Regions from separate parts of the Cellvibrio japonicus Ueda107 genome, predicted to be linked through region 2. Evidence: predicted binding sites of a transcription regulator. Region 2 holds the regulator's gene; each other region holds the start of a gene.
What was found. Region 2 encodes sigma-54, which starts transcription at its own class of promoters, with help from an activator protein. Its sites were predicted from a motif close to TGGCACANNNNTTGCNNT; they were not measured.
Positions count from the first base shown of each region.

Region 1: a site for sigma-54 is predicted at 4,004-4,021, ahead of CJA_RS18650 (flagellar hook-length control protein FliK). Genes of this name have one in related genera too.
Region 3: a site for sigma-54 is predicted at 2,525-2,542, ahead of CJA_RS10965 (formate/nitrite transporter family protein). Genes of this name have one in related genera too.
Region 4: a site for sigma-54 is predicted at 2,297-2,314, ahead of CJA_RS01760 (OpgD/OpgG family glucan biosynthesis protein). Genes of this name have one in related genera too.

Region 1 covers NC_010995.1:1,977,669-1,983,428, reverse strand. The annotation lists gene fliO (flagellar biosynthetic protein FliO) at 1-186, opposite strand, end outside; gene fliN (flagellar motor switch protein FliN) at 333-734, opposite strand; gene fliM (flagellar motor switch protein FliM) at 724-1,743, opposite strand; gene CJA_RS08395 (flagellar basal body-associated FliL family protein) at 1,755-2,324, opposite strand; gene CJA_RS18650 (flagellar hook-length control protein FliK) at 2,515-3,897, opposite strand; gene CJA_RS08385 (Hpt domain-containing protein) at 4,070-4,414, opposite strand; gene CJA_RS08380 (ATP-binding SpoIIE family protein phosphatase) at 4,445-5,760, opposite strand, start outside.
Region 2 covers NC_010995.1:3,289,951-3,295,710, forward strand. The annotation lists gene lptA (lipopolysaccharide transport periplasmic protein LptA) at 1-35, shown strand, start outside; gene lptB (LPS export ABC transporter ATP-binding protein) at 40-765, shown strand; gene CJA_RS13545 (RNA polymerase factor sigma-54) at 1,006-2,634, shown strand; gene hpf (ribosome hibernation-promoting factor, HPF/YfiA family) at 2,758-3,048, shown strand; gene ptsN (PTS IIA-like nitrogen regulatory protein PtsN) at 3,126-3,572, shown strand; gene rapZ (RNase adapter RapZ) at 3,584-4,477, shown strand; gene CJA_RS13565 (HPr family phosphocarrier protein) at 4,458-4,730, shown strand; gene yjgA (ribosome biogenesis factor YjgA) at 4,797-5,315, shown strand; gene CJA_RS13575 (YhdP family phospholipid transporter) at 5,284-5,760, opposite strand, start outside.
Region 3 covers NC_010995.1:2,596,478-2,602,237, forward strand. The annotation lists gene CJA_RS10960 (bifunctional protein-serine/threonine kinase/phosphatase) at 1-1,653, opposite strand, end outside; gene CJA_RS10965 (formate/nitrite transporter family protein) at 1,669-2,481, opposite strand; gene CJA_RS10970 (ABC transporter substrate-binding protein) at 3,016-4,584, opposite strand; gene CJA_RS10975 (LLM class flavin-dependent oxidoreductase) at 4,577-5,760, opposite strand, start outside.
Region 4 covers NC_010995.1:447,307-453,066, reverse strand. The annotation lists gene CJA_RS01765 (response regulator) at 1-1,906, opposite strand, end outside; gene CJA_RS01760 (OpgD/OpgG family glucan biosynthesis protein) at 2,369-4,000, shown strand; gene mdoH (glucans biosynthesis glucosyltransferase MdoH) at 3,975-5,760, shown strand, end outside.

The DNA of each region.
Region 1 (5,760 bases), 1.3 Mb from region 2:
TAATAAATGACCGCTACTACCCGGTGTATTTTTGCTGTAGTAATTAGGCGAGGCAGCAGGTTTATCGATTGTATGAACGGATTGCTCTAGCGGTTCCTCCAAACCCACCGATGGAATCTGCGCGGCGGAGCTGGCATTAGCAGCAGTTGATGTTGTTTGTGCCTCCGCAAGTGGCACCGACATCATGAGGTAAAAACATATCACCGAGAACAAGGCGAGAGTAACGGCGCTTTTTTTTCGGGAGTGAGTGAGTATCGGGAAATTCATGCTTGCCTGGCCAATCACGGGCGCCGAAAAACGGGCAACAGGTTTTATCCTGTCGCCCGCCTAGATTAGCGCAGTTTTTTGATGCGCTCCGCAGGACTGATTACATCGGTCATGCGAATACCAAATTTTTCATTGACTACCACCACTTCGCCATGGGCAATCAATGTGCCATTGACCAGCACATCGAGTGGTTCACCGGCGAGGCGATCCAGCTCGATAACCGACCCCTGGTTTAGCTGCAACAAATTGCGGATTGTAATGGAGGTGCGCCCTACTTCCATGGAAATGGAAACCGGTATGTCCAGAATAACATCCAGATCCGGATTGGAATTCCTTTTACCCGGCTCGGGGATTAACTCCTCAAAGGCTATAGGATTGGCAGCCGCCTGTTCTGCATCAGCTTGCTCAGCCATGGCAGCAGCCCAATCGTCCGCCATTGCATCCTGATCAATATCATCATTTGCCATTTTTATCACCTTTGTTTGCGGAACCCGTACCCGTGACGTTATAGGCACTGCTACGGTCAATAAATTCGAGTATTTTCAATGCGAGGTTGTCATTGTGCTGGCCGAGTTGCGTGCGGAACATAGGTACACCATTGGCGGTAACTACGTGATAATCCGGAAATTCCACCGGAATAATATCGCCCTCTTTCAAATCGACAATATCGCGCAGGGTAATATCGCGCCGAACCACATCACACTCCAAATCTACCTTGGCTGCCAGTACGTCTTCACGCAGTGCACGCACCCAGCGCTCGTCCTGTTCCTCACTGTCGCTCTGCAAACCGGCATCCAACACTTCGCGGATGGGTTCGATCATGGAGTAAGGCACTGTGATATGCATCTCCCCACCACCGCCATCCAATTCGATATGGAAAGTGCTGACCACAACCACTTCGCTCGGGCTGACAATATTGGCCAGGGAGGGATTCACTTCGGAGTGAACATATTCAAAGCTGACGGGAAATACCGCTTTCCAGGCTTCCCCCAGGTCCACAAATGCCTGGTTTAACACCATCTGGACTACACGTAATTCCGTTGGAGTGAACTCACGCCCCTCGATCTTGGCATGGCGACCATCGCCGCCAAAAAAGTTATCAACCAGCTTAAACACCAAACGCGCGTCGAGGATAATCAGGGCGGTTCCGCGCAGTGGGCGAAACTTCACCATATTCAGGCTGGTGGGAACATAAAGCGTGTGAACATACTCACCAAACTTCTGGATCTGTACGCCCCCGACCGAAACGTCCGCTGTACGACGCAACAGGTTAAACATGCTGATGCGGGTATAGCGGGCAAAGCGTTCGTTGATCATTTCCAGCGTGGGCATGCGCCCGCGCACTATGCGATCCTGGCTGGTTAAATCGTAGGCGCGGACCGCTCCCGGCTCCAGATCCGATTCAGTTTCTATATCGCCGTCATCAACACCATGGAGTAAGGCATCAATTTCGTCTTGTGAGAGTAAGTCTTGCACAGTGATTGGCCTTATTGCATAACGAAAGTGGTAAACAGTACCTGCTCCACCTTGCTGGTAGCCGCGGCACTGGACGAAGCACTGGCTTGCGCTTGCTGTTCTCTATCGACAATTCCCTGAACGGCACTGAGCGCCTCTGTACGCAATGCCTCTTTACCTTCCGGGGTTTGTAATTCATCAAAATTCTTACTGCTGAGCAGCATAACCAGGCTGTTGCGTATGGCAGGCATATGCAGTTTCAACAAGGGTTCCAATACAGGATCGCGATACATCAGGGTTATTTCTGCCTGCAAGAAACGCTGGCGCCCATTCACGTTAAAGTTGATGGTGAAATTGGGATTGAGCTGCAGGTAAATAGCCGGAGCCAAAGCGACTGGCCCTGCCGGTTGCACGGCCTCATCCGGATTATCATCCCCACGCCAAAATTTGAGCGCAGCCAAAGTCCCACCAACGGATATCAGAATTAATACAACCGCCACACCAATGATCAGGAACAACTTTTTTTTATCCGACTTTACAGTGCCGGTATCTGTTGCATTTGCGTCATTGGCTTTATCGGTTTTCTTGGGGGCTGCCGCCATGTCAAAACTCCGTCGCTTTTCTCTGCCAAAATAGTATCAGCAATAGCCATGCCACTGCCTGTTATGCCAGATAGCTTAGCAGTGGTTTACTATTTTGCTGGTGAATGTCTTGCGAAAACAACGTATTAGCAACAACCCGGGATAATTCCGGGCATTGGCTGGAGGGAATGGCGATAAAAAGAACAGACTATCAGGCGTAATGATCAATTAAACGTAATTGACCAATGCTGCTCTCACCCACAACCTGGAGAGCCTCTTCTTCCGCCTGGGACTCGGAAGAGCGATTGCCAGAGGTGGACTCATCCTGTGCTCGTTGCTGTTGATGGCGATCCGAGACATCGACATTGACCAGGTTCAACCCCTGCTCGGCAAACATTTCACGCAGGCGTGTTGCCTGCTGATCCAATGCTTCACGCACCTGTGGATGTGGCGAAACGAAAGTCACGCTCGCCTGATCCTGGCTGACACTGACCTTGACATGCATGCTGCCTAAATCCGGCGGATCCAGGCGAATATCGGCTGCCGACAGGTTTTGAGCAGCCATCCACAGGACACGATCACTCACAGCCTGGCTCCACTGGGGATTCCCCATAGCCTGCGGCAGGTTCATTTGCGCCACAAAACTCCGCGCTGTCGGAGATAAAGGGGAATTTGCATCCAGGGGACGCCCCAGTGCATCCACCGGAACAGGTGCCGGTGGAGCTGGGGTTTTTAACGCATCCAAAATGGGCTTATCTCCTGCCTGGCTCTTATCCGATACCAGGGATTTAGCCAGCTCCGGCATCACCTTCGACACCTGTGATTGCAAGTTATCCAGATCGAGAGTAATCCCCTGATCAGATTCCCCTTCTATCACCGGGTCTGTCGCTAATGAGGCGGGATCTATAGGCTTCAGCCCTTCAGGTACCAAAACCTGGCCACGTCCGGCAAAGGTTAGCAAAGGGCTTTTTAATGCACTTTCGCCCTCCTCCACCAAAAGATCGGCAGACAATTGTTCACCGGTTAATGGACTGGCAATTTGCCCTGCGGTCAGCAGCAACGCCTCCGGGGCCACTAAGGGCTCTGGTGTTTCATCCCCTTGTTCAGTTACTAATACGGACGGCTCGACGGGTAACTCACCCATCATTAATGTCATTAGCTCTTGTTCCGGGATTAAAGTCTCATCGGCTTTGTCTGTTGCTATCCCGGTTTCTGTATTCGTTTCTACTGCCGAATCTGTTGCCAGTTTTTTATGGTTGGCACCAGACTGCTCTGACATGGCTGGCTCGGAACACTTAGCCGATGGCGCTTGGGGATTTGAAGGATTCTTACGAGGAGACTCATGCGAGTGATTAGCAGGCGCCGGCCTGGTATCTGCTTGTCGCTCCTCCTGGGGGCGCACAGGACTTGCAGCAGGTTTGACGGCTGGACGGGTGGCAACTTCTGGCCGGGTATTTTGCATTAACTGCTGGAAACTGGTTGCATCTGTGTTGGCTGGGTTCGACTGACTTTTGGTCGTCCTGGCAGGCACATTGGCACTCAGGTTAAGCAGCGAATTAACGGCTAGACCGCTTTGTTGCGCGGAGTGTTGCATGAATACTGGCTCCCATTACACATCGACGTCCCGATACCAGGTAGTGCCATTAAGAGCGGCAAATGCTTGCCGCCCAAAAGGCTGATATCGTGTTCCACAGGGAATAAGTGCAAGGTAGGTGCCAACAGCGCAGGACAGATAAAGGAATGCAGGTGGTAGGGGCATTCGCTGATCAGCGGCTCACCTGCAACATAGCGCGCAGCAGGTTTTCCACTTGGGCATATTCCTGCTCTATCGCACGCAAATCCTGATCAAGGTTTACCAAGTCACCATCGAGGGCCTTTTTTTCCAGGGATGCACACAGAGCTGCTAATTGAATCGCGCCGATATTACTGCTGCTCCCTTTGAAACTATGTGCAGAGCGCCGAATCAAGTCGGCATTGGCACTATTAATAATGGTGTGCAGCTTTTGCAGGCGCTCGGTGGAATCAAGAATAAAGGTGTCAATCAATAGAGGGAAATCACCCTCCATGACATCCCTGAGTGTATTTAGTGCGTCATAATCAAGATGGTTCATGTTGGAGAATTCCACAGTTATATTATTCATTCAATCGTCACTCACCCAGCAAAACTCTACCTCTATGGTATTACCGGCACCGATAAAATTGACCGACGAACACAAACTCTCCAGCAATGCCAAGCCCCGTCCGCTGTAGCTCAGGCTATGCAGGCTATTGCGGTTACGGTTTTGGTAATCAAAGCCCTTGCCACTGTCTTCAACTCGCACACGCAAAATACCCCCCTCATCATGGGTGCGATGGTTAATGTGGAAACGCACATAACCTGTATCCAGTTGTTGGAGGCGCTCTTCACGCAAACGGTAGTAATCGCTAAATCCACTGGGCGTTTTCTTCAGTGTGGAATTCAGTTGCAGTACACCATGCTCCAGGGCATTGGCATATAACTCAGCCAATATGGTGTAAATGGTGCTGCTAAAACTGCGCAGGCTGGGCACTTCCATCAACACATTAAGTAGCATGGGTAGCGGATCAAAGACACGAAAACTACGCGGATTTACCTCAAAGCGCATAGACCACTCAACTTCGGCATTGGCAAATCGCTGGTTGGCATCCACAAATGCCTGATCCACCTGGGCCGGTTCATCCATGCGGATTTCCAGCAGGGAAAGGTCATCGTCTTTATCATTGGTTCCGACAAATTGCTGCACCTGTTCAATAATTTCATCAAACAGCCGTGACGGCTCGCGGTTTTGGACAAAGACTTGTTTGAGTCGTTCCTCGCCGAACATATCGCCATTGAGGTTGCGCGCCTCATGGATGCCATCTGACCAGAGGAAAATACGGTCGTTGATGGCCAGCTCAAAATATTCACAGTTATCTTTAAACGCCCGGTTGGACAGGACCCCCAAGGGTAGATGGGTGGAGCGGACTGGCACCACAGTTGCCGTTTTCTGGCGATAGATAAAGGCATCAGGTAAACCGCCATTCCAGATCTTGACCCGGCGTTTGCGGAAATTGATATCCAGCATGATGGCGCAGCAAAAAATACCGACCGGCAGGATGTTTTTTAACTTGCCATTGATTTCGCGCAGGATGTCGCTCATGCCGAAACCCTTGGGCACCATGCCGTAAAAGGTGGACGCCAGGGGCATGGCACCTATGGCTGCGGGCAGGCCATGGCCGGTAAAGTCCCCCAACAACACCATCATGTTGCCGTTGGGGCGCATGGCCGCTACCAACACATCACCGTTAAATACCGCCAGGGACGACAGGAAAAAGCGAACATTCTTGGCGTTGAGGCAACCGCTGTGGGCGACATTATCAAATACATGCTTGGCAACCTGCTGCTCCTGTAACAGCCGGTTGTTGTATTGCACGATTTGGTCGCGCTGGGTCAGCATAG
Region 2 (5,760 bases):
TCTATATTCCGCCCAAAACCGAAGCCAAGCACTGACCCCATGCCCAGATTGCACGCCCAGAACCTTGCCAAGAGCTATAAAAAACGCACTGTCGTTGTCGATGTGTCCATGACCGTCGATAGCGGTACCATTGTCGGTTTACTCGGCCCTAACGGTGCGGGTAAAACAACCTGTTTTTACATGATTGCGGGTCTGGTACCGGCAGATAAAGGACGCGTACTGATTGACGATCTGGATATCACTCCTTTGCCGATTCACGGGCGCGCACGTGCCGGCATTGGCTACCTGCCACAAGAGGCATCGATTTTTCGCAAGCTGTCTGTCGCCGATAACATCATGGCTATCCTTGAAACCCGCAAGGATCTCGACCGCAAGCAGCGTCTGGAAAAACTCGAATCCCTCTTGGGTGAATTCCATATCACCCACATTCGCAACAGCCTGGGTATGTCCCTATCCGGAGGCGAGCGTCGCCGCGTGGAAATCGCCCGCGCCCTGGCGACCGACCCACAATTCATCTTGCTGGATGAACCCTTTGCCGGTGTAGACCCGATCTCCGTAAGCGACATTAAGGAAATTGTTCGCCACCTCAAGGATCGCGGAATTGGCGTATTAATTACTGACCATAATGTGCGTGAAACCCTGGATATCTGTGAAACTGCTTATATCGTGAGTGAAGGTCACATTATTGCCTCCGGCCAGCCGGAGACAGTGCTTGCACACCCCAGGGTACGAGAGGTTTATCTGGGTGAGCATTTCCGTATCTAACCACCACCCAGGGTGCTACAACCGGAAACATAGCGATTTCTGCGACCGCAACAACTTGACAATTCTTAATTTTTAATCATTAGGCACAAAGATTGCTAAGGCTTATTGATTGGGAATCAAAGCCTGTCTAAACTCCACTAAAAGAAGGTTGGCGTTTTATCTATCCATACCTGCGTACATCCGGTGTCTACCCAGGACACCACCCCGGTTTCACCCTGAACAGGTTTTGTTGCCCCCATAATGAAGCAATCACTCCAATTAAAGCTCGGTCAGCAACTCACCATGACCCCGCAGTTGCAACAGGCCATTCGCCTATTGCAGCTTTCCACGCTGGACTTGCAACAGGAAATCCAGGAAGCACTGGACTCCAACCCCATGCTGGAATTGGAGGAAAACTACGAGGGTGGCAATGAAACCAACTACGACACTGGCGAACCGGATACCAGTGATTACGAGCGAACCCTTGAGGTCGCCGCAGATCCAGCAGCAAACACCACAGACCAGCTGAGCGACAATTACACTTCCAGTACCAGCACTGACAGTTATTCCAGCAGCGAATCAAATGATTACGCCAGTAGCAATGGAGAAGGCTTTGAAGCCGCGGCAGAATCGGACTTTGACGCCGACAGTTTTGGCGATAGCGCCGGGGACTGGTCAGACTCCATCCCTGCTGATTTACCGGTAGATACCAGTTGGGACGATGTTTACCAGGCCTCCTCCAGCAGCAGCTCCAGTAACTACGATAACGAAGACAACGATTTTGAGAGCCGTCGCGCCACAACCGATTCGATTTATGACCACCTCACCTGGCAACTGAACCTGACCCCCATGTCTGACCGCGATCGCCTGGTTGCCATGGCAATTATCGACGCAGTAGAGCCCAGTGGTATGCTCTCTATCAGCATCCACGAGATCTATGATGGACTGGCAGCAGAGCTTGAAGAGCTTGAAGAAGATGAAGTGGTCGCCGTACAACACCGTCTGCAGCAATTTGATCCCTGCGGTGTATGCAGCCAAAACCTGTCCGAATGCCTGTTGGTACAACTCCAGCAATTTGATCCACAAACCCCTTTTCTGGAGCCCGCCAAACTGATTGTTAAGCAATACCTGCCACTCCTGGGTAGCCGCGATTATCGCCAATTGATGCGTCGCACCAAGCTCAAGGAGGCAGAACTCAGCCAGGCGGTAACACTTATCCAGGGGCTCAACCCGCGTCCGGGTGACATTATTGCCAGCGGCGATACTGAATATGTAGTGCCTGATGTCTTTGTGGAAAAACGTGACAGTCGCTGGATTGTGGAGCTCAATCCCGACATAGCGCCACGTTTGCGCATCAATTCAGACTACGCCTCTATGGTGCGTCGCGCTGACTCCAGCAGCGACAACACCTTCCTCAAGGATAATTTGCAGGAAGCCCGCTGGTTTCTCAAAAGCTTACAGAGCCGCAACGAAACCCTGCTCAAGGTAGCCAGCTGTATTGTGGAAAAACAGCGCGGCTTTCTCGAGTATGGCCCCGAAGCCATGAAACCCCTGGTATTGCACGATATTGCAGAAATTGTCGGCATGCACGAATCGACTATTTCACGGGTAACTACGCAAAAATACATGCATACCCCCCAGGGGATTTTTGAACTCAAGTACTTTTTTTCGAGTCATGTCAGTACAGACAGTGGCGGCGAGTGTTCATCGACAGCCATACGCGCCATCATCAAAAAGCTGGTGAGCGCAGAGAATCCGAAAAAACCCCTGAGCGACAGCAAGATTACCGAATTGCTGGCAGAACAGGGTATCCAGGTTGCCAGGCGCACTATCGCCAAGTACCGTGAATCGCTCAATATTCCGCCATCCAATGAACGCAAAAGCCTGTAAATCCAGGCCCAATACCCAGGACAGATGGCGAACGCCGGGACGCACCAACAGGTTGTTATCAGTTGCAACTGCTGAATCAACTGTCATTTTTTACCAGTCCGCGTGAAACGAGAGGATGTACTTATGCAAATAACTATCAGTGGCCACCATCTGGAAGTTACTGAATCGCTCAGGGATTACGTCAATAACAAATTGGAAAGACTCAGTCATCACCATGATCGTATAACCAATACCCATGTCATCCTCTCGGTGGATAAACTGATTCAAAAGGCAGAAGCCACAGTTCATGTCAGCGGCAAAGACTTGTTTGCTGATGCGACCCATGAAGACTTATACGCAGCTATTGATGCACTGGCTGACAAACTGGATCGGCAGTTGATCAAGCATAAAGAAAAGTTGCGCAGCCACCGTTAAGCCACACCAACCCAATCAGCCTCGGAGCACCTGAGCCGGGGCTTAACGACAAGAGAAGATACGACGACAGTAACCCTATGGAAATTCAAGCGTTAATCAGCCCCAAACGCACGCTTTGCCGCGTTGAGGGGGGCAGCAAGAAACGAGCCCTGGAACTGTTGGCCAACACCATCGCCCAGGATGTCACCCATATTGATGCGGAAGACTTATTTCGCCGCCTTATCGCACGTGAGCGCCTGGGCTCAACCGGCATAGGTTATGGCATTGCCATTCCCCACTGCCGGGTGGAAAACTGTCAGGGAACCGTTGGTGCCCTGATCACGTTGACCGAGCCAGTCGACTTTGACGCAATAGATTCACAGCCCGTCGATATCCTGTTTGCCATGCTGGTGCCCGAAGAGGCCCATGACGAACATTTGCAGACCCTGTCATCCCTGGTTAATGCGCTCAACAAAGCGGAATACCGCGATAAATTGCGCGCAGCCGCCAGCGACCAGGATCTGTATGAAGCCGCAATCAGCTAAGCGAGTCCAACATGCACCTAGTGATTGTCAGCGGTCTATCCGGATCGGGAAAAACGACAGCGCTCCATGTCCTTGAGGATGTGGGGTTCAACTGCATCGATAACCTGCCTGTTAGCCTGCTACCCGCACTGGTTGCACAGATTGAAATCCACAAGGATCAGGCGCAAAAGTTTGCCATAGGCATTGATGTGCGTAATGCCTGGCAGGATTTGAGTCTCTTTCCCAAGATGGTATCCACCTTGAAAGAGGCCCATCTGCCCTTTCACACAATCTACCTGGACTCCCATCCTTCCGTTCTCATCCAGCGCTTTAGTGAAACCCGTCGTAAACACCCGTTAAGCGACAAGAGCACCAGCCTTGAAGAAGCTATAGCGCTGGAGCAAAACCTGCTCGAACCCATCCGCGATGCGGCCGACCAAACAATTGATACCAGCCACCTCAACCTGCATGAATTGCGCGATCTGGTTAAGGATCGGGTGGTGGGGCGAACCGAAGCCACCATGGCAATCCTGTTTGAATCCTTTGGGTTTAAACACGGCACCCCGGTTAATGCCGACCTGGTCTTCGATGCCCGCTGCCTGCCCAATCCCCATTGGAAGCCACACCTCCGCCCCCAGACCGGGTTGGATGCTGACGTTGTTGAGTTTCTCGAAGAGCAGGTCACAGTCCAGGAGATGTATGCTGATATAGAGCACTATTTAACGCGCTGGCTACCCCGCTACCAGGCTAATAATCGCAGCTATATCACAATTGCCATCGGCTGCACCGGAGGCCAACATCGCTCCGTATACTTGAGTGAACGTTTAAAAAAACACTTTGACCAGTACTACCAGGATGTCCAGGTGCGCCACCGCGATATTCATAAACACCAGAAGCACCATAACCATGCTCCAGCAAACTCTTGAGATCATTAACAAACGCGGCCTCCACGCCCGTGCCGCCGCCAAACTTGCCAGCCTCGCCAGCAAGTTCAAGGCACAGGTGCAGGTACGTGTTGGTGAAGGCAATTGGGTCGATGCTAAAAGCGTTATGTCTCTGATGCTGCTTGCAGCCGGTCAGGGCACACAGCTGCAAGTCAGTGCCGATGGCGCTGATGCACAACACGCGCTCGATGAAATCAGTACGCTTGTGACCGACTATTTTGGCGAAGGGGAATAACACGGGTTGTTATTAACGGCGCTTTTGCCTACTCTGTGCGCCCACTTTTTCACAGCCAGCACTGCTATGGTTTACGACTACGACGACGTCAATCCCGATGATTACATCCGCAGCAAATCGCAGGTCAAGCGCGATATGCATGCATTGCAAGCCCTGGGCGAAAGCCTGATCCATATGAATGAAAAGCAACTGGCGCAGATTCCCCTCAGTGAACAAATGCTGGATGCCATCTACATTGCGCGCAAAATGCCCCCTAAAGAGGCCCGCCGCCGTCAAATCCAGTACATAGGCAGATTGATGCGCGAAGGTAATCACGAAGAAATCCAGGCAGCGGTTGAAAAAATCCAGAACCGCAATGACCAGTACATCCACCGCCAACATCAAATAGAGCGCTACCGCGACCTGTTGATTGAAGGCGACAAACAGGTCTTCCAGACCCTGGTAACCTCCTGCCCCGGTATTGATGTGCAGCACCTGCGCCAATTAATTCGCGCCGCCCAGAAAGAGCGCGAGGAAAACAAACCGGCAGCCAGCGCACGCAAGTTATTTGGGTTTATCCGCGAGCAATTGGAAGCCCAGGACTAGGTGCCTGGCCTTCCCCGCTATCGCGCAATAAATCGGCGCCTCCCCCTGCTGTCGCTCCAGGCGCTATATCTTCCGGCCTCATCAGCAAGCTATTGGGCGCTTTCTTTTTCACGCTGTCACGCAAACTCTCTTCACTCTCAAACAGGCGATCAAAGCGCATTTTGGGATTATCCCAACTGCCTCGGATGCTGTAGCTGATGCTGGTGACCTGATCAACCTGCCGCTTAAATAATTTGCTCACCACATAGATGCCCGCGGCAGCGGGCAGCCCTGTTACCAGTGCGGTAAAGAATGTCAGGTTGCCTGCCACAGGCAAGGTGGCGACCAAACGGGTGCGGATACGCTCGCGCTTGAGGTCGATAGTCCCCGCCATTTGCAGGCGGCTTGATGGTCCACGCACCTCTAATGGATCAACAAAAGTCAGGGTACCCCGGCTAAAACTGAC
Region 3 (5,760 bases), 690 kb from region 2:
TACCGGATTGCGCTCCATCAACGGCGGGCGGTCCTTGTTGACAAAAGTGCTGTTCGGGTGATGCAGATCATGGATGAACTCCGACAAAACCTGGTAACGCTTGAGCGGGTGGATATGCACCGCCTTGCGCAGGCATTCATCCACCCAGACGGGAATGTTTTTATGCGATGTGTGCAGGCTGCGGTAGCGCAGCTTGCGTTGCGCCGTCAACTTCTGTGCCCTGGCGATACCAGCGCCGTAAGGCAGGCCGCCTCCCAGCATCTGGTAGGTGATGACACCCAGTGAATAAATATCCCCACGGGCATCGCTTTGCTCACCGAGAAAACATTCGGGGGCGGTGTAGAGCGCTGTGCCGTGGATAGTCTGGTCTTCGCTGCGACTTTCGCTGATGCCCGCCACCCAGGTGGAACCAAAGTCGATAATTTTCACGGTACCACTGGCATCGATCATGATGTTGTTGGGGCGTAGATCGCGGTGCACCATCTCCTGCCGATGAAATGCCTGCAAGCCTTTGGCGATCTGCTCCACAACCTGCCGCACCTTTGGCAGGCCGGGATTGGGGTTGTCCTGCATCCACTGGGTGAGGGTCTGACCGTCGATATATTCCGTCACCAGATAAAGAAAACGGCGCATGCGGGTTTGTGTGATGGCTTTGAGCACATGGGTGTTATCCAGCCGCCGGGCAATCCAGTCCTCCATCAAAAACCGCTCAAGGTATTGGGGATTTTCCCGGCCCTCGGTGGAGGGCACCTTGATCACCACCAGTTGCTGGTTCTGATTGTCCTGCGCCACATACACATGGCTGCGAGGACTGATATAGAGTTCGCGGATAATGGTGTAGCCATCAAACGCCGTGCGCGCTTCCAGCCGGGGCGGCAGCGGCATGGCTGACGCCTGCCGGGAAAGATCACTGACGTGATGATCCGGCAGGGATTCCACGCGCACCAGTTGCACACTGAGATTGTCCCGGCTACCGGATTCCAGCGCCTGCTGGCCAATCATTTTGGCCACCCGGTTCAAATCATCGGCCTGCGGCAATATCCCGGCCAGGGTTTGCGGATCAAAAAAATCGTATACACCGTCACTGGCCAGGACAAAAATATCGCCGGGCTCGAGATCAATCTGGCGATAGTCCAGCTCCAGATTCGGACGAATACCCAAAGCCGAGGTGAGGTAACTGGTTTCCTCATCCACCACACGGCGGTGATCCTGGGTCAGCAGTTCCAGGTGTTTGCCTGCCAGACGGTAAATGCGCGTATCGCCTGAATGCAGAATATGCGCCTTGCGCGATTTGATAATCAGCGTGCTGAAAGCACAGATATATCCCTTGTCCTTATCAAAACGATAGGGGCTATTGTGAGTCTGGGAAAACAGCCAGGAATTGATCGCCTGCAACACCCGCTGCGCTGAATGCCGGGTTGACCAGGCATCGGGTGTGGAATAGTAATCCTCGATAAAACCACTCACGGCGGTTTCACTCGCTATCTGGCTGACCTGACTGCTGCTGATACCATCCGCAATAGCCAATACAATTCCCTTGGCACCTAACAATGGCTCGCGCGGCAGGCGTGCGCCGATGAAATCCTGATTCACCGCCTTGCTGCCGCGCGATGTGTACTGGCCGATGCTGACGCGAAGTTGTTGTGAATCCATTATCAGGCATGACTATCAAGCAAGGCGACGCGCCGGGCTGGTACGTACATGGGTCAGATACAGCGGCAATCCCACCAGCAGGAAACCGCCCACCAGATTGCCCAGCGCCGTGGGCAATTCATTCCACAGCATATAGTCGGCCACGGAAAAATCACCGCCCATGATCATGGCGAAGGGAAAGAGAAACATATTGACGATGGAATGCTCAAAACCCATGTAGAAGAACAGCATCACCGGCATCCACATAGCCGCCATTTTGCTGCCCGCCGAAGTGGAAATCATCGCGCCCACAACCCCCATGGACACCATCCAGTTACACAGAATGCCGCGCACGAAAATCGTCAACCAACCCGCCACGCCATGGGACTGATAGCCCAGTGTCCGCGACTCACCAATATTACCGACCTTGGCGGCTATCTCACCGCCATCAACACTGTAGCCGTAAGTCAGCACAAACGACATAAAGAAGGCCACCGTCAGCGCACCGGCAAAGTTACCCACAAACACCAGCCCCCAATTGCGCAATACCTGTTGGATAGTCACACCTGTGCGTTTGTCGAGCCAGGCAAGAGGTACCAGGGTAAACACGCCGGTCAGCAGGTCGAACTTCATCAGGTAGAGCATGATGAAACCGACAGGGAATAGCACTGCACCCAGCAGGGGCGAACCGGTATTGATGGTCACGGTAATGGCGAACATGGCCGCCAGACCCAAAATAGCCCCCGCCATGAACGCCCGGATCAGCGTGTCCTTGCTGGACATATAAACCTTCTGCTCACCGGAGTCGACCATCTTGGTGACAAATTCACTGGGTTCGATATAAGCCATGATGTTGTATCTCCCAAACAGGAATGATTAGTAATACCCCTGTTGAGCAACCATCATGCCAGCCACCGTTATGACGTGTTTTCACAGGTTTAACGGCGATACGAAGACGTTTTATCAGGTTTATTGCCCCGGCAATGCACCAAAAATGACACGCACAGATGAAAAACAACCCTTAATGGAACACAAAAAATTTATATAAAGCACTATTAATGATCACATCGCATACACAAAGCACCTAATAAGTGCATATCTACTGTATTCATGGGACCTGGCAATCAAATCCGCCCAGACCAGGATGCGCTCCCTTTCAGGGTATCTCTACGGCTAATCCTTAATGCACAACCTCTATCTGCAAATATTTACCCAATTGCCTGGCAAGGGTGGATTTACCGGAACCACCGCTGCCAATGATCAGAATTTTTTTCACGAATACAGTCTCAGAACTTTGTTTATCTTATTCAGGGTGCTTCAAACTCCAGTGCTGCGATCACCGATGAGCAGGCGTTTTTAGTATCGTCACAGCACCAGCCGAGGCTATGAACGCAACCAGATATTGTCAAAGCGCCAGGTGGAAAAGTGTGAGCATTCTGCAGTAAGGCCGCCTACCCTATCGGTATAACCATCGAGGAAATTGGTAAAGCCCCAAATCAATAATCCGCCACGACTGTGCTGGATTTCCTGCGCCTCATGCACCAGTGGTGTACGCAATCCAAGGTCGGGTTGCGCCTGGGCAGCAAAATACAGCTGGGTAAAACGCTCATCACGGAAATTGGTTCGATTGGATGCCGAGGTAGGGCCATCCTGGCTGGTGGCCTGCGCCAGGAATGGTTGTCCCAATGAGCCGCCGGTACTCATTACCCATTCATTTTTACGTGGGCCATTGAAGGTAGCGTTATCAATTTTTTTCACATGGATCCTGACATCTGCCAAACGTGCCTGCTCGGCAAATACCAGTGCTGCATTGGCACCGGCTGCATCTGTGGTCAATTCCAGGGTGAGCTTGTCATGGCCCGCAGAACGCAATAGAGATTTTGCCTCGGCAATATCCAGTTGACGCTGCGGAATATGGCGGTTAAAGGTGGGATCATGGGGCGCATAAAGATCGTTGGCGATGCGCCCTTCACCGATCAATACCCGATCAACCAACTCCTGGCGATTGGTCAGTAAACGAAATGCCTGGCGAACACGCACATCATCAAACGGCGCTTTCGCCGTATTCATATTGAATGCGCGCCAGGTTCCACTCTCGGATACCAGCAATTTGGCTTTGGGATTATTATCAAACAGTGTTTTCTGTTCAGGGGCGATCGCATTGGCAATGTCAATTTGCCCACCGACCAAGGCCGCATAGCGGGATATCTGATCCTTAAAATCGATAATTTCCAATTCATCAGCATAGGGTTGGCCCGGCTTGAAATAATGCTCAAAGCGGGTAAATAGCGAGCGCTGCCCCGGTAAAAATTGTTTGAGTTTATAGGGCCCTGCCCCTACCGGATTATTCACCGGATGATAATCCACCGGCACTATGCCGCCAAAATTTACCCAGGTATCCGGCAGCGACAAAAACGAACGCCCCTCTTTAAAGCGAATACGCACGGTTCTGTTGTCAAGTTTTTCGAGATTGTCCCGATCGACAATATTGACATAATTTCCATAGGGCGATGCCAATTGCGGATCACTCAGGCGGCGAATGGAAAAAATTAAATCATCCGCATCAATGGTTTTTCCATGATGAAACTCCAGGCCCGGTTTCAGCCGTATAATCCAGGCTGTCGCATCTGCATTGACCTCCGCTTCCTCAGCCAGCGCCAGGCGAGGAAACATATTTTCATCCCATTCCCACAACTTGCTGTAAAGCGCAAAACCACGAATGGTACTGCCGGTACTGGTTGGCTTATGCACATCCAGTGAGCCCGTCTGGTCACCATCAATAACACCCAAACGCAAACGCCCACCATAGCGCGGTTCCGAGGTGTTGAGATCAAGCAAAGGCACAACAGGCGTATCCTGGCTGCAACCGGAAAGTCCACCGCCAAGCAGCAGCGAACCTCCCAACGCAGCACCTGATACCAAAAAACCACGGCGGGTTAATTCTTTATACATAAGCGGCCTTTTGCGTTGGTGTGGATTCAACGGCAGTGGCCTTTCTCGCCGCCAAGCGGCTTTTGTTGAGGATAGGTACGTCAAAACCGTGATCGAGATCCAGCAAGGGGAACAGCAAATCCGCTACGCGATGGGCTTCTTCAATCAGCGGCCAGCCGGACAGGATAAAGGCCTCCGCCCCCTCAGCTTCAAATTCGCGGATACGCGTTGCAATATTTTCCGCACTACCCACCAGGGTAGTACCTGCCAGCGGGCCCAGTACGTTAAAGCCATGCAATGCAGGCCCGGTCCAGATGTTGGGATAGATTTCAAAATCTTTTGCCGCAGGCAGGCGACCAGAGCGAATCACGTCCAGGTTTCTTTGCACCTGCGGGTCGGGGCTTTGATAGGTTTCAAGGGTTTCTCCCGGCGGCAACTGGCGCTTAATCGACTCAATAGCATATTCAACCGAGGTGTTATCCACCAGCCATTGCGCATAGTCCCATGCCTCTTGCTCGGTTTCGCGCACAATGATTTGCAAGCGTGTACCAAAACGCAATGTACGCCCCAGCTTGGCAGCCTCGGCAGCGACACGGCGGAATTTCTCACCCAGCTTTGGCGGCGTATTGGCAAAGCTGAGATACACATCAAGCAACTCTACCGAATGGGCAACACCGGGGGCCGAAGTACCGGCGCCCCATAACTCAACCCCATTGGGTTGAACGGGTTTTAAACCGCCACCACCGGCCACACCGCGGCGTGAACCGGCAGCAAGTTGCGGGCGCGGCGCCAGCTGGACAAATTTACCCTGGTAGCCATGTTCCTGACCCAAATAGGACTCCTTGAACGCCTGCCAGTATTCGCGGCTGAAGTCGTAGCGTTCGTCATGGCCATAGTGCACACCAAAGGCATGGGATGTAGCATCATTGCCATTTACCGCATTGAGCAACAGGCGGCCGCCGGAAAAATTATCAAACGTCAGTGCAATTTGTGCGAGCTTGGCTGGTGATAATAATCCCGGATGAATCGCAGCAAGGAATTTCATCCGCTTGGTCACCGACAGGGTAGCCGAGGCTACCGTAAGGACTTCATTGCCGCCAAAACCGGTAGCCAGCAATGCACCGTAATAACCCAGCTTGTCAATCGTCGCGGCCAACTGTTGCAGGTGATCAAAGCCCGTATCCCAACGCCCATCAG
Region 4 (5,760 bases), 1.7 Mb from region 2:
CGGATATAGGCTTGCGCAAAACCGTATGGATCGCCAGCCGTTGCATCACTGCCTGGTCGTGGTAGACATCGCCACCGCTAAACATAAAAACGGGCAGCTCGGTAAAATCCGGGGCATCTCGCAGCCATTGAGCCAATTCGAATCCGGTAGCATCCGGCAGTGAATAGTCAAAGGCCACAAAATCAAACGGCTCTCCGGCATGTAATCCATGTTTGAGTAAAGCGACAGCCTGTTTTGCAGAGAACGCCGTTTCAAGTAGCAAGCCCCAGTGGTCGCAATAACGCTGGGTAAAGGTCACCAGGGGCGCACTGGTTTCCACCATTAACAACCGTTTTCCCTTCAGGGTCGGATCAGGGGTTAGACTCGGAGAAGCCAGTTCCTGCACATCAAACTGGGCGGTAAACCAGAACTGCGCGCCTTCCCCCTTGGCACTCTTGACGCCGATACGGCCTCCCATTAACTCGGCAAGGCTTTTACAGATAGCCAATCCCAACCCTGTACCACCGTATTTACGGGTAGTAGAGGCATCTGCCTGATTAAAGGAGTCAAACAAGTTACTGGCACTGTTCGGATCTATACCGATACCACTGTCCTGAACCACAAAGCGCAGCATAAGGCGCCCTTCCGCCTGCAGGGCTGTGTTATCGAGGCCTACCTCCAGGGAGACAAACCCCTCCTCGGTAAATTTAAAGGCATTGCCCAGCAAGTTAATAATAATCTGCCGCAAACGGGTTGGATCACCGCGCAAACGCCGGGGAACATCGGGATTCAAGCCGCCAAATAGCTCAATATTGCGTTTGTTGGCAGTGGCGCCAAACAATTGGATGCAATTTTCAACCAGATCATCCAGTTCGAATACCATTTCCTCCAACTGCATCTTGCCGGCTTCGATTTTGGAGTAGTCGAGAATATCGTTAATGATACTCAGCAGTGTTTCACCCGAGCGATGGATGACATCGATATAGTGCTTCTGGTTTTCATCCAATGGGGTGTCGCGCAACATATCCAGCATGCCGATGACTCCATTCATCGGGGTGCGAATCTCATGGCTCATGGTTGCCAGGAACTGGCTTTTGGCGCGACTGGCATCTTCCGCCGCGTTTTTCTGGCGACGGGTTTCGAGCTTTTCCTCCTTTTCTGACAGGAGCGCCAATTCAATCGCATGGCGTTGCTCAATATCGTCCAGCAAGGTCTCACGCATATGGTTGATGGCATTCACGACGTTATCCAACTCATCCGGCATGGAGTCCATTTTCATACGCTGCAATTTAAGCGGCTTGGTCAGCGATTCCAAATTAAGGTTACGCGTGTAGTTGGCAATGATTTTGATATGGCGGGTCAACAGGGTGTGAACCAGCCAGATAATAAAGAGTGCGATAATCAGGGTTTTGGTGCCCTGGACCAGGGCCACAAAAAAGGCGCGCTCCCAGAGCTTTTCATAGATACCTGCCAGGCTGGCCGTCACCGTCAACACGCCCAGCTCCTGGGGCGGGGTACTGGAGTCTTCGTAGATAAGGGGATAATCGCGCACCAGGAACTGGCTGGGTTTGGTCTCAAGATCCTTGAGCGAATAGTGGGGATTGGTTGCGACCAAATGCTGCTTGATATTGTTCCAGTCGTGCCAGGTCACACTCACCTGCACCACATCATCCACATCCAGGACGCTGTGGATCTGGATGTTCAGCTGTTCCTGGTCAAATCCCCACAGGCTTTTGGTGATACTGGCCAGCGTACTGATACGCACCTGGTCCAGGCGCTTTTCCAGCTCGGCGATATCATCATTAAAATTGCTGTGCAGCTGAAGAAGAATGGCAAATAGGGTGATGACTGAGCTGCTGATGATGATCAGCCCCAGCAACCTTGCCACTATGGGATTTTCACGCATGTAGCGCTTAAGATTCAGCATAGGTACCAACCGCTGACACAGAATCCGATCACAGCCAGGGTCGTACCTGACCAAACCACAGAATCCCAGAAGTGTAGCAGTAATCCCCCCTCAAAGTACCAACACATTTACAGCGACCAGGGAGGTTTTTTACCGACAAGGTACTTGCCCGGAGTCAGCAACACGCATTTTGCCCCACTGACGTCAAGGGGGATAACCCCAACGAAAACCGAAAAAAGTCTGCAGCAACGACACCAGGATGCCTGTTTTTCAAAAGTGGTTCATTTTAGAATGCCGCACAAGCCTTCAATGATCACAATCAGGGCGCACTGCAGATAGTGCCCCAAAATCATGACGATTCCTGCTTGCCTGTGTATGGGATTTCCATCGGGCCCTTTTCCCGTGTCGAGTTGGCACACCCCCGGCGTAACCTTTGTTTGATTAATGAGTACCCATGTTGGAGTGATCCGGATGCGCTTCTGTTTGACCTGTAAATCGAGCCCCACCCAAACCCTTTTCCTATCGCGCCGCTGGCTGAGTCTCTGTGCCCTCCCATTTTTGCTATGGCACCACAACCCCCTGGCGCAAATAGCAGAGCCGCCCAAACCCAATCCCGTACAAGAATCCGCAACACTGACAGATATTGCCAAACCCGGGTTGTTCGATGCGCTTAGCGAGCGCGCCCGGAAACTGGCCAAACACGATTACGAACCGATCCACGCCAACATTCCCAGCGAATTGGCCGATATGGATTACGACCAGTATCGCGCTATTCGCTTCCGCCCTGAGGCAGCGCTGTGGCGCGGACAATCGCTGTTTGAAATCCAGCTATTTCACCCGGGCTTCCTCTATCGCGAACCGATTATCCTGCATACGGCAGGCGATACACCGGAGAGCGTCCTGCAATTTAAGCAGGCGTTTTTCAACTACGATGGCCCCGCGGCTCCGCTGGCCGGTTTGGCGCCAGGCAATATTGGCTTTGCAGGTTTTCGAGTGCATTACCCGCTCAATAGCAACGAGTACAAGGATGAGTTCCTGGTGTTCCAGGGCGCTTCCTATTTCCGCCTGATAGGCCCGGGACTGTTATACGGTTTGTCAGCGCGCGGGTTGGCAATAGACACCGCGGAACCCAAGGGCGAAGAATTCCCGGTTTTTCGCGAATTCTGGCTAATCAAACCGGCAGCGGAGGAAAACCGCCTGGTGATTTATGCCCTACTCGACAGCCCGTCCATTAGTGGCGCTTATCGTTTCGAGGTGCTACCCGGTGCACCTACCGAAATGAATGTGGAGGCGCGGCTTTTCGCGCGCCAGGATATTGTCAAACTGGGTGTGGCCCCGCTGACCAGTATGTTTATGTGGGGTGAAAACCACACGCGCTTTGTGGATGACTTCCGCCCCGAAGTCCACGACTCGGACGGCCTGTTAGTAGCGGCCTCCAATGGCGAATGGATCTGGCGCCCGCTCAGCAATCACCGCATGCTGCGTGTGTCTTCCCTATCCGACGAAAATCCACGTGGTTTTGGCCTGTTACAACGCGACCGGGACTTCGAACACTATATGGATATGGAGGCCCGTTATGAATTGCGGCCCAGCATGTGGATCATGCCGCAGGGCGATTGGGGCAAAGGCCGGATTGAGCTGGTGGAGATTCCCAGCGACAGCGAAACCAACGATAACCTTGTCGCCTATTGGGTGCCTGCCAAAGCCATGAAAGCCGGCAGCAGTGCCACCTATAGTTATCGCTTGCGCAGCTTCGACCATTTTTTACCTGAAAATGCGGGTGCCAAGGTGATTCGCACCCGCATCGGCTGGGGTGCCAATCCCGGTCAGGCAGACCCACCGCCGAAAAGCAAACGCAAGTTTGTGGTGGATTTTCGCGGCGGCGAGCTGGATAACTTATCACCTGACGCTCCCATAGAAGCCGTACTACAGCAAAGCTCGGGCAATATCAGCGAATTAACCGTGCGCCGCCTGCCCGATGATCGCACCTGGCGCGCCTCTTTCAAGCTGGAACCCGATGGCAATAACTACGCCGATATGCGCCTGTTCCTGAAACTGCGCGACCAGCGCTTAAGTGAAGTATGGAGCTATGTCTGGTACCCGGATGCGCTCTAACCCCACCAGAACGATCAATAGCGAGCCGGAATCCGTGTCTGCTTTTGCGATTATCGACATACCGGGCCAACGTGCCCGGCGTTACCTCTTTGCACTTTTGAGTCTGGTTACTACCCTGGGCGGGGTATACACCATGTTCGACATCCTCAGTGCCAATGGACTGAACACGCTCGAAACGGTTCTGCTTGTGCTGTTTAGTATCACCTTTGGCTGGATCAGCATGGCATTCTGGAGTGCCGCATTTGGTTTCACCCTGCAAATGCTGCGCCTGGATCCGCTATCGCTCAAGCCGCTTGAGCGAGGCTCCGATAACAGCCCGATCATCGCTCGCACGGCTATCGTCATGCCAGTGTATAACGAGGACACCCAGCGGGTTATTGCCGGTTTCGAAGCCACCCTGCGTTCACTGGAGGCAACCGGAGAATTAGCACATTTCGATTTCTTTTTGCTGAGCGACACCACCCAACCTCATATTGCTCAGGATGAACTGAAGGCGTGGCAACAACTGCAGGCCAGATTGGGCGACATTGGCAAGCAGTGTTTTTACCGTCGCCGCGAAAAAAACATCGGGCGCAAAGTCGGGAACCTGAGCGAGTTTTGCCAGCGCTGGGGCGCCAATTATGAACACATGATTGTGCTGGACGCCGATAGCCTGATGACCGGAAACTGCCTGCTCAGCCTGGTGCGCGCCATGCAAGCCAACCCGCGCGCCGGATTGATCCAAACCGTTCCCATTCCGGTGCGTCAAACCACGTTTTTTGGTCGCTTCGTACAATTCGCCGCCGTACTCTACAGCCCCATGCTGGCAACTGGCCTGGCCTTCTGGCAAACCGATGCAGCCAACTACTGGGGCCACAACGCTATTATCCGTTTGCGCGCCTTTATGGATCATTGCGGCCTGCCCAGCCTGCCCGGCAAGGCGCCCTTTGGTGGCGACATACTCAGCCATGATTTCGTAGAGGCGGCCCTGTTGCGCCGCGCCGGTTGGGATGTTTTCCTGTTAGCCGACCTCGAAGGCAGCTATGAAGAAGTACCCTGCAATATTATCGATTACGCCAAGCGTGACCGCCGCTGGGTACAGGGCAATATCCAGCACCTGGGTATTATTGACCTGCCCGGCCTTCATCCAATCAGTCGACTGCATTTCCTGCTCGGCGCCCTCGCCTATATCAGTTCGTTCATCTGGTTGCTGATGCTCATGTTAAGCACCACGGATGCCGTAGTGCGCGCGCTCAACAGCAACGTCTACTTTACCGAGATGTACCAGCTCTACCCCAGTTGGCCCATTGCCAAAACCACGCAGATTATTGCACTGATCCTGCTCACCACCCTGTTGCTGATGGGCCCTAAATTGCTCGGTGTCATAGTGGCGCTCACCCATAGGCGCAAAGCCTTTGGCGGTAGCTGGGCCATCATCAAAGGTGCGTTTACCGAAACATTTTTTGCCGTACTGATTGCGCCCATTATGATGGGCTACCACGCCTATTTTGTGGTGTCGGTATTGCTCGGATTTAAAGTGAACTGGGATTCGCAAGCGCGCGAAGGGCGTCTGCTACCCTGGGGAGAAGCGATTGCACGCACCGCTAAAATGACGCTGATTGCACTGCTCTGGGGATGGGTGACATTCACCTACTCACCACTCTTTTTCTGGTGGCTACTACCCATACTGACCGGCATGGTGCTCGGTGCTCCTATCGTCCGTTATTCATCGAGCCTGGATTGGGGCCGCCGCTGCCGCAAGCACGGCATACTACTCTGCC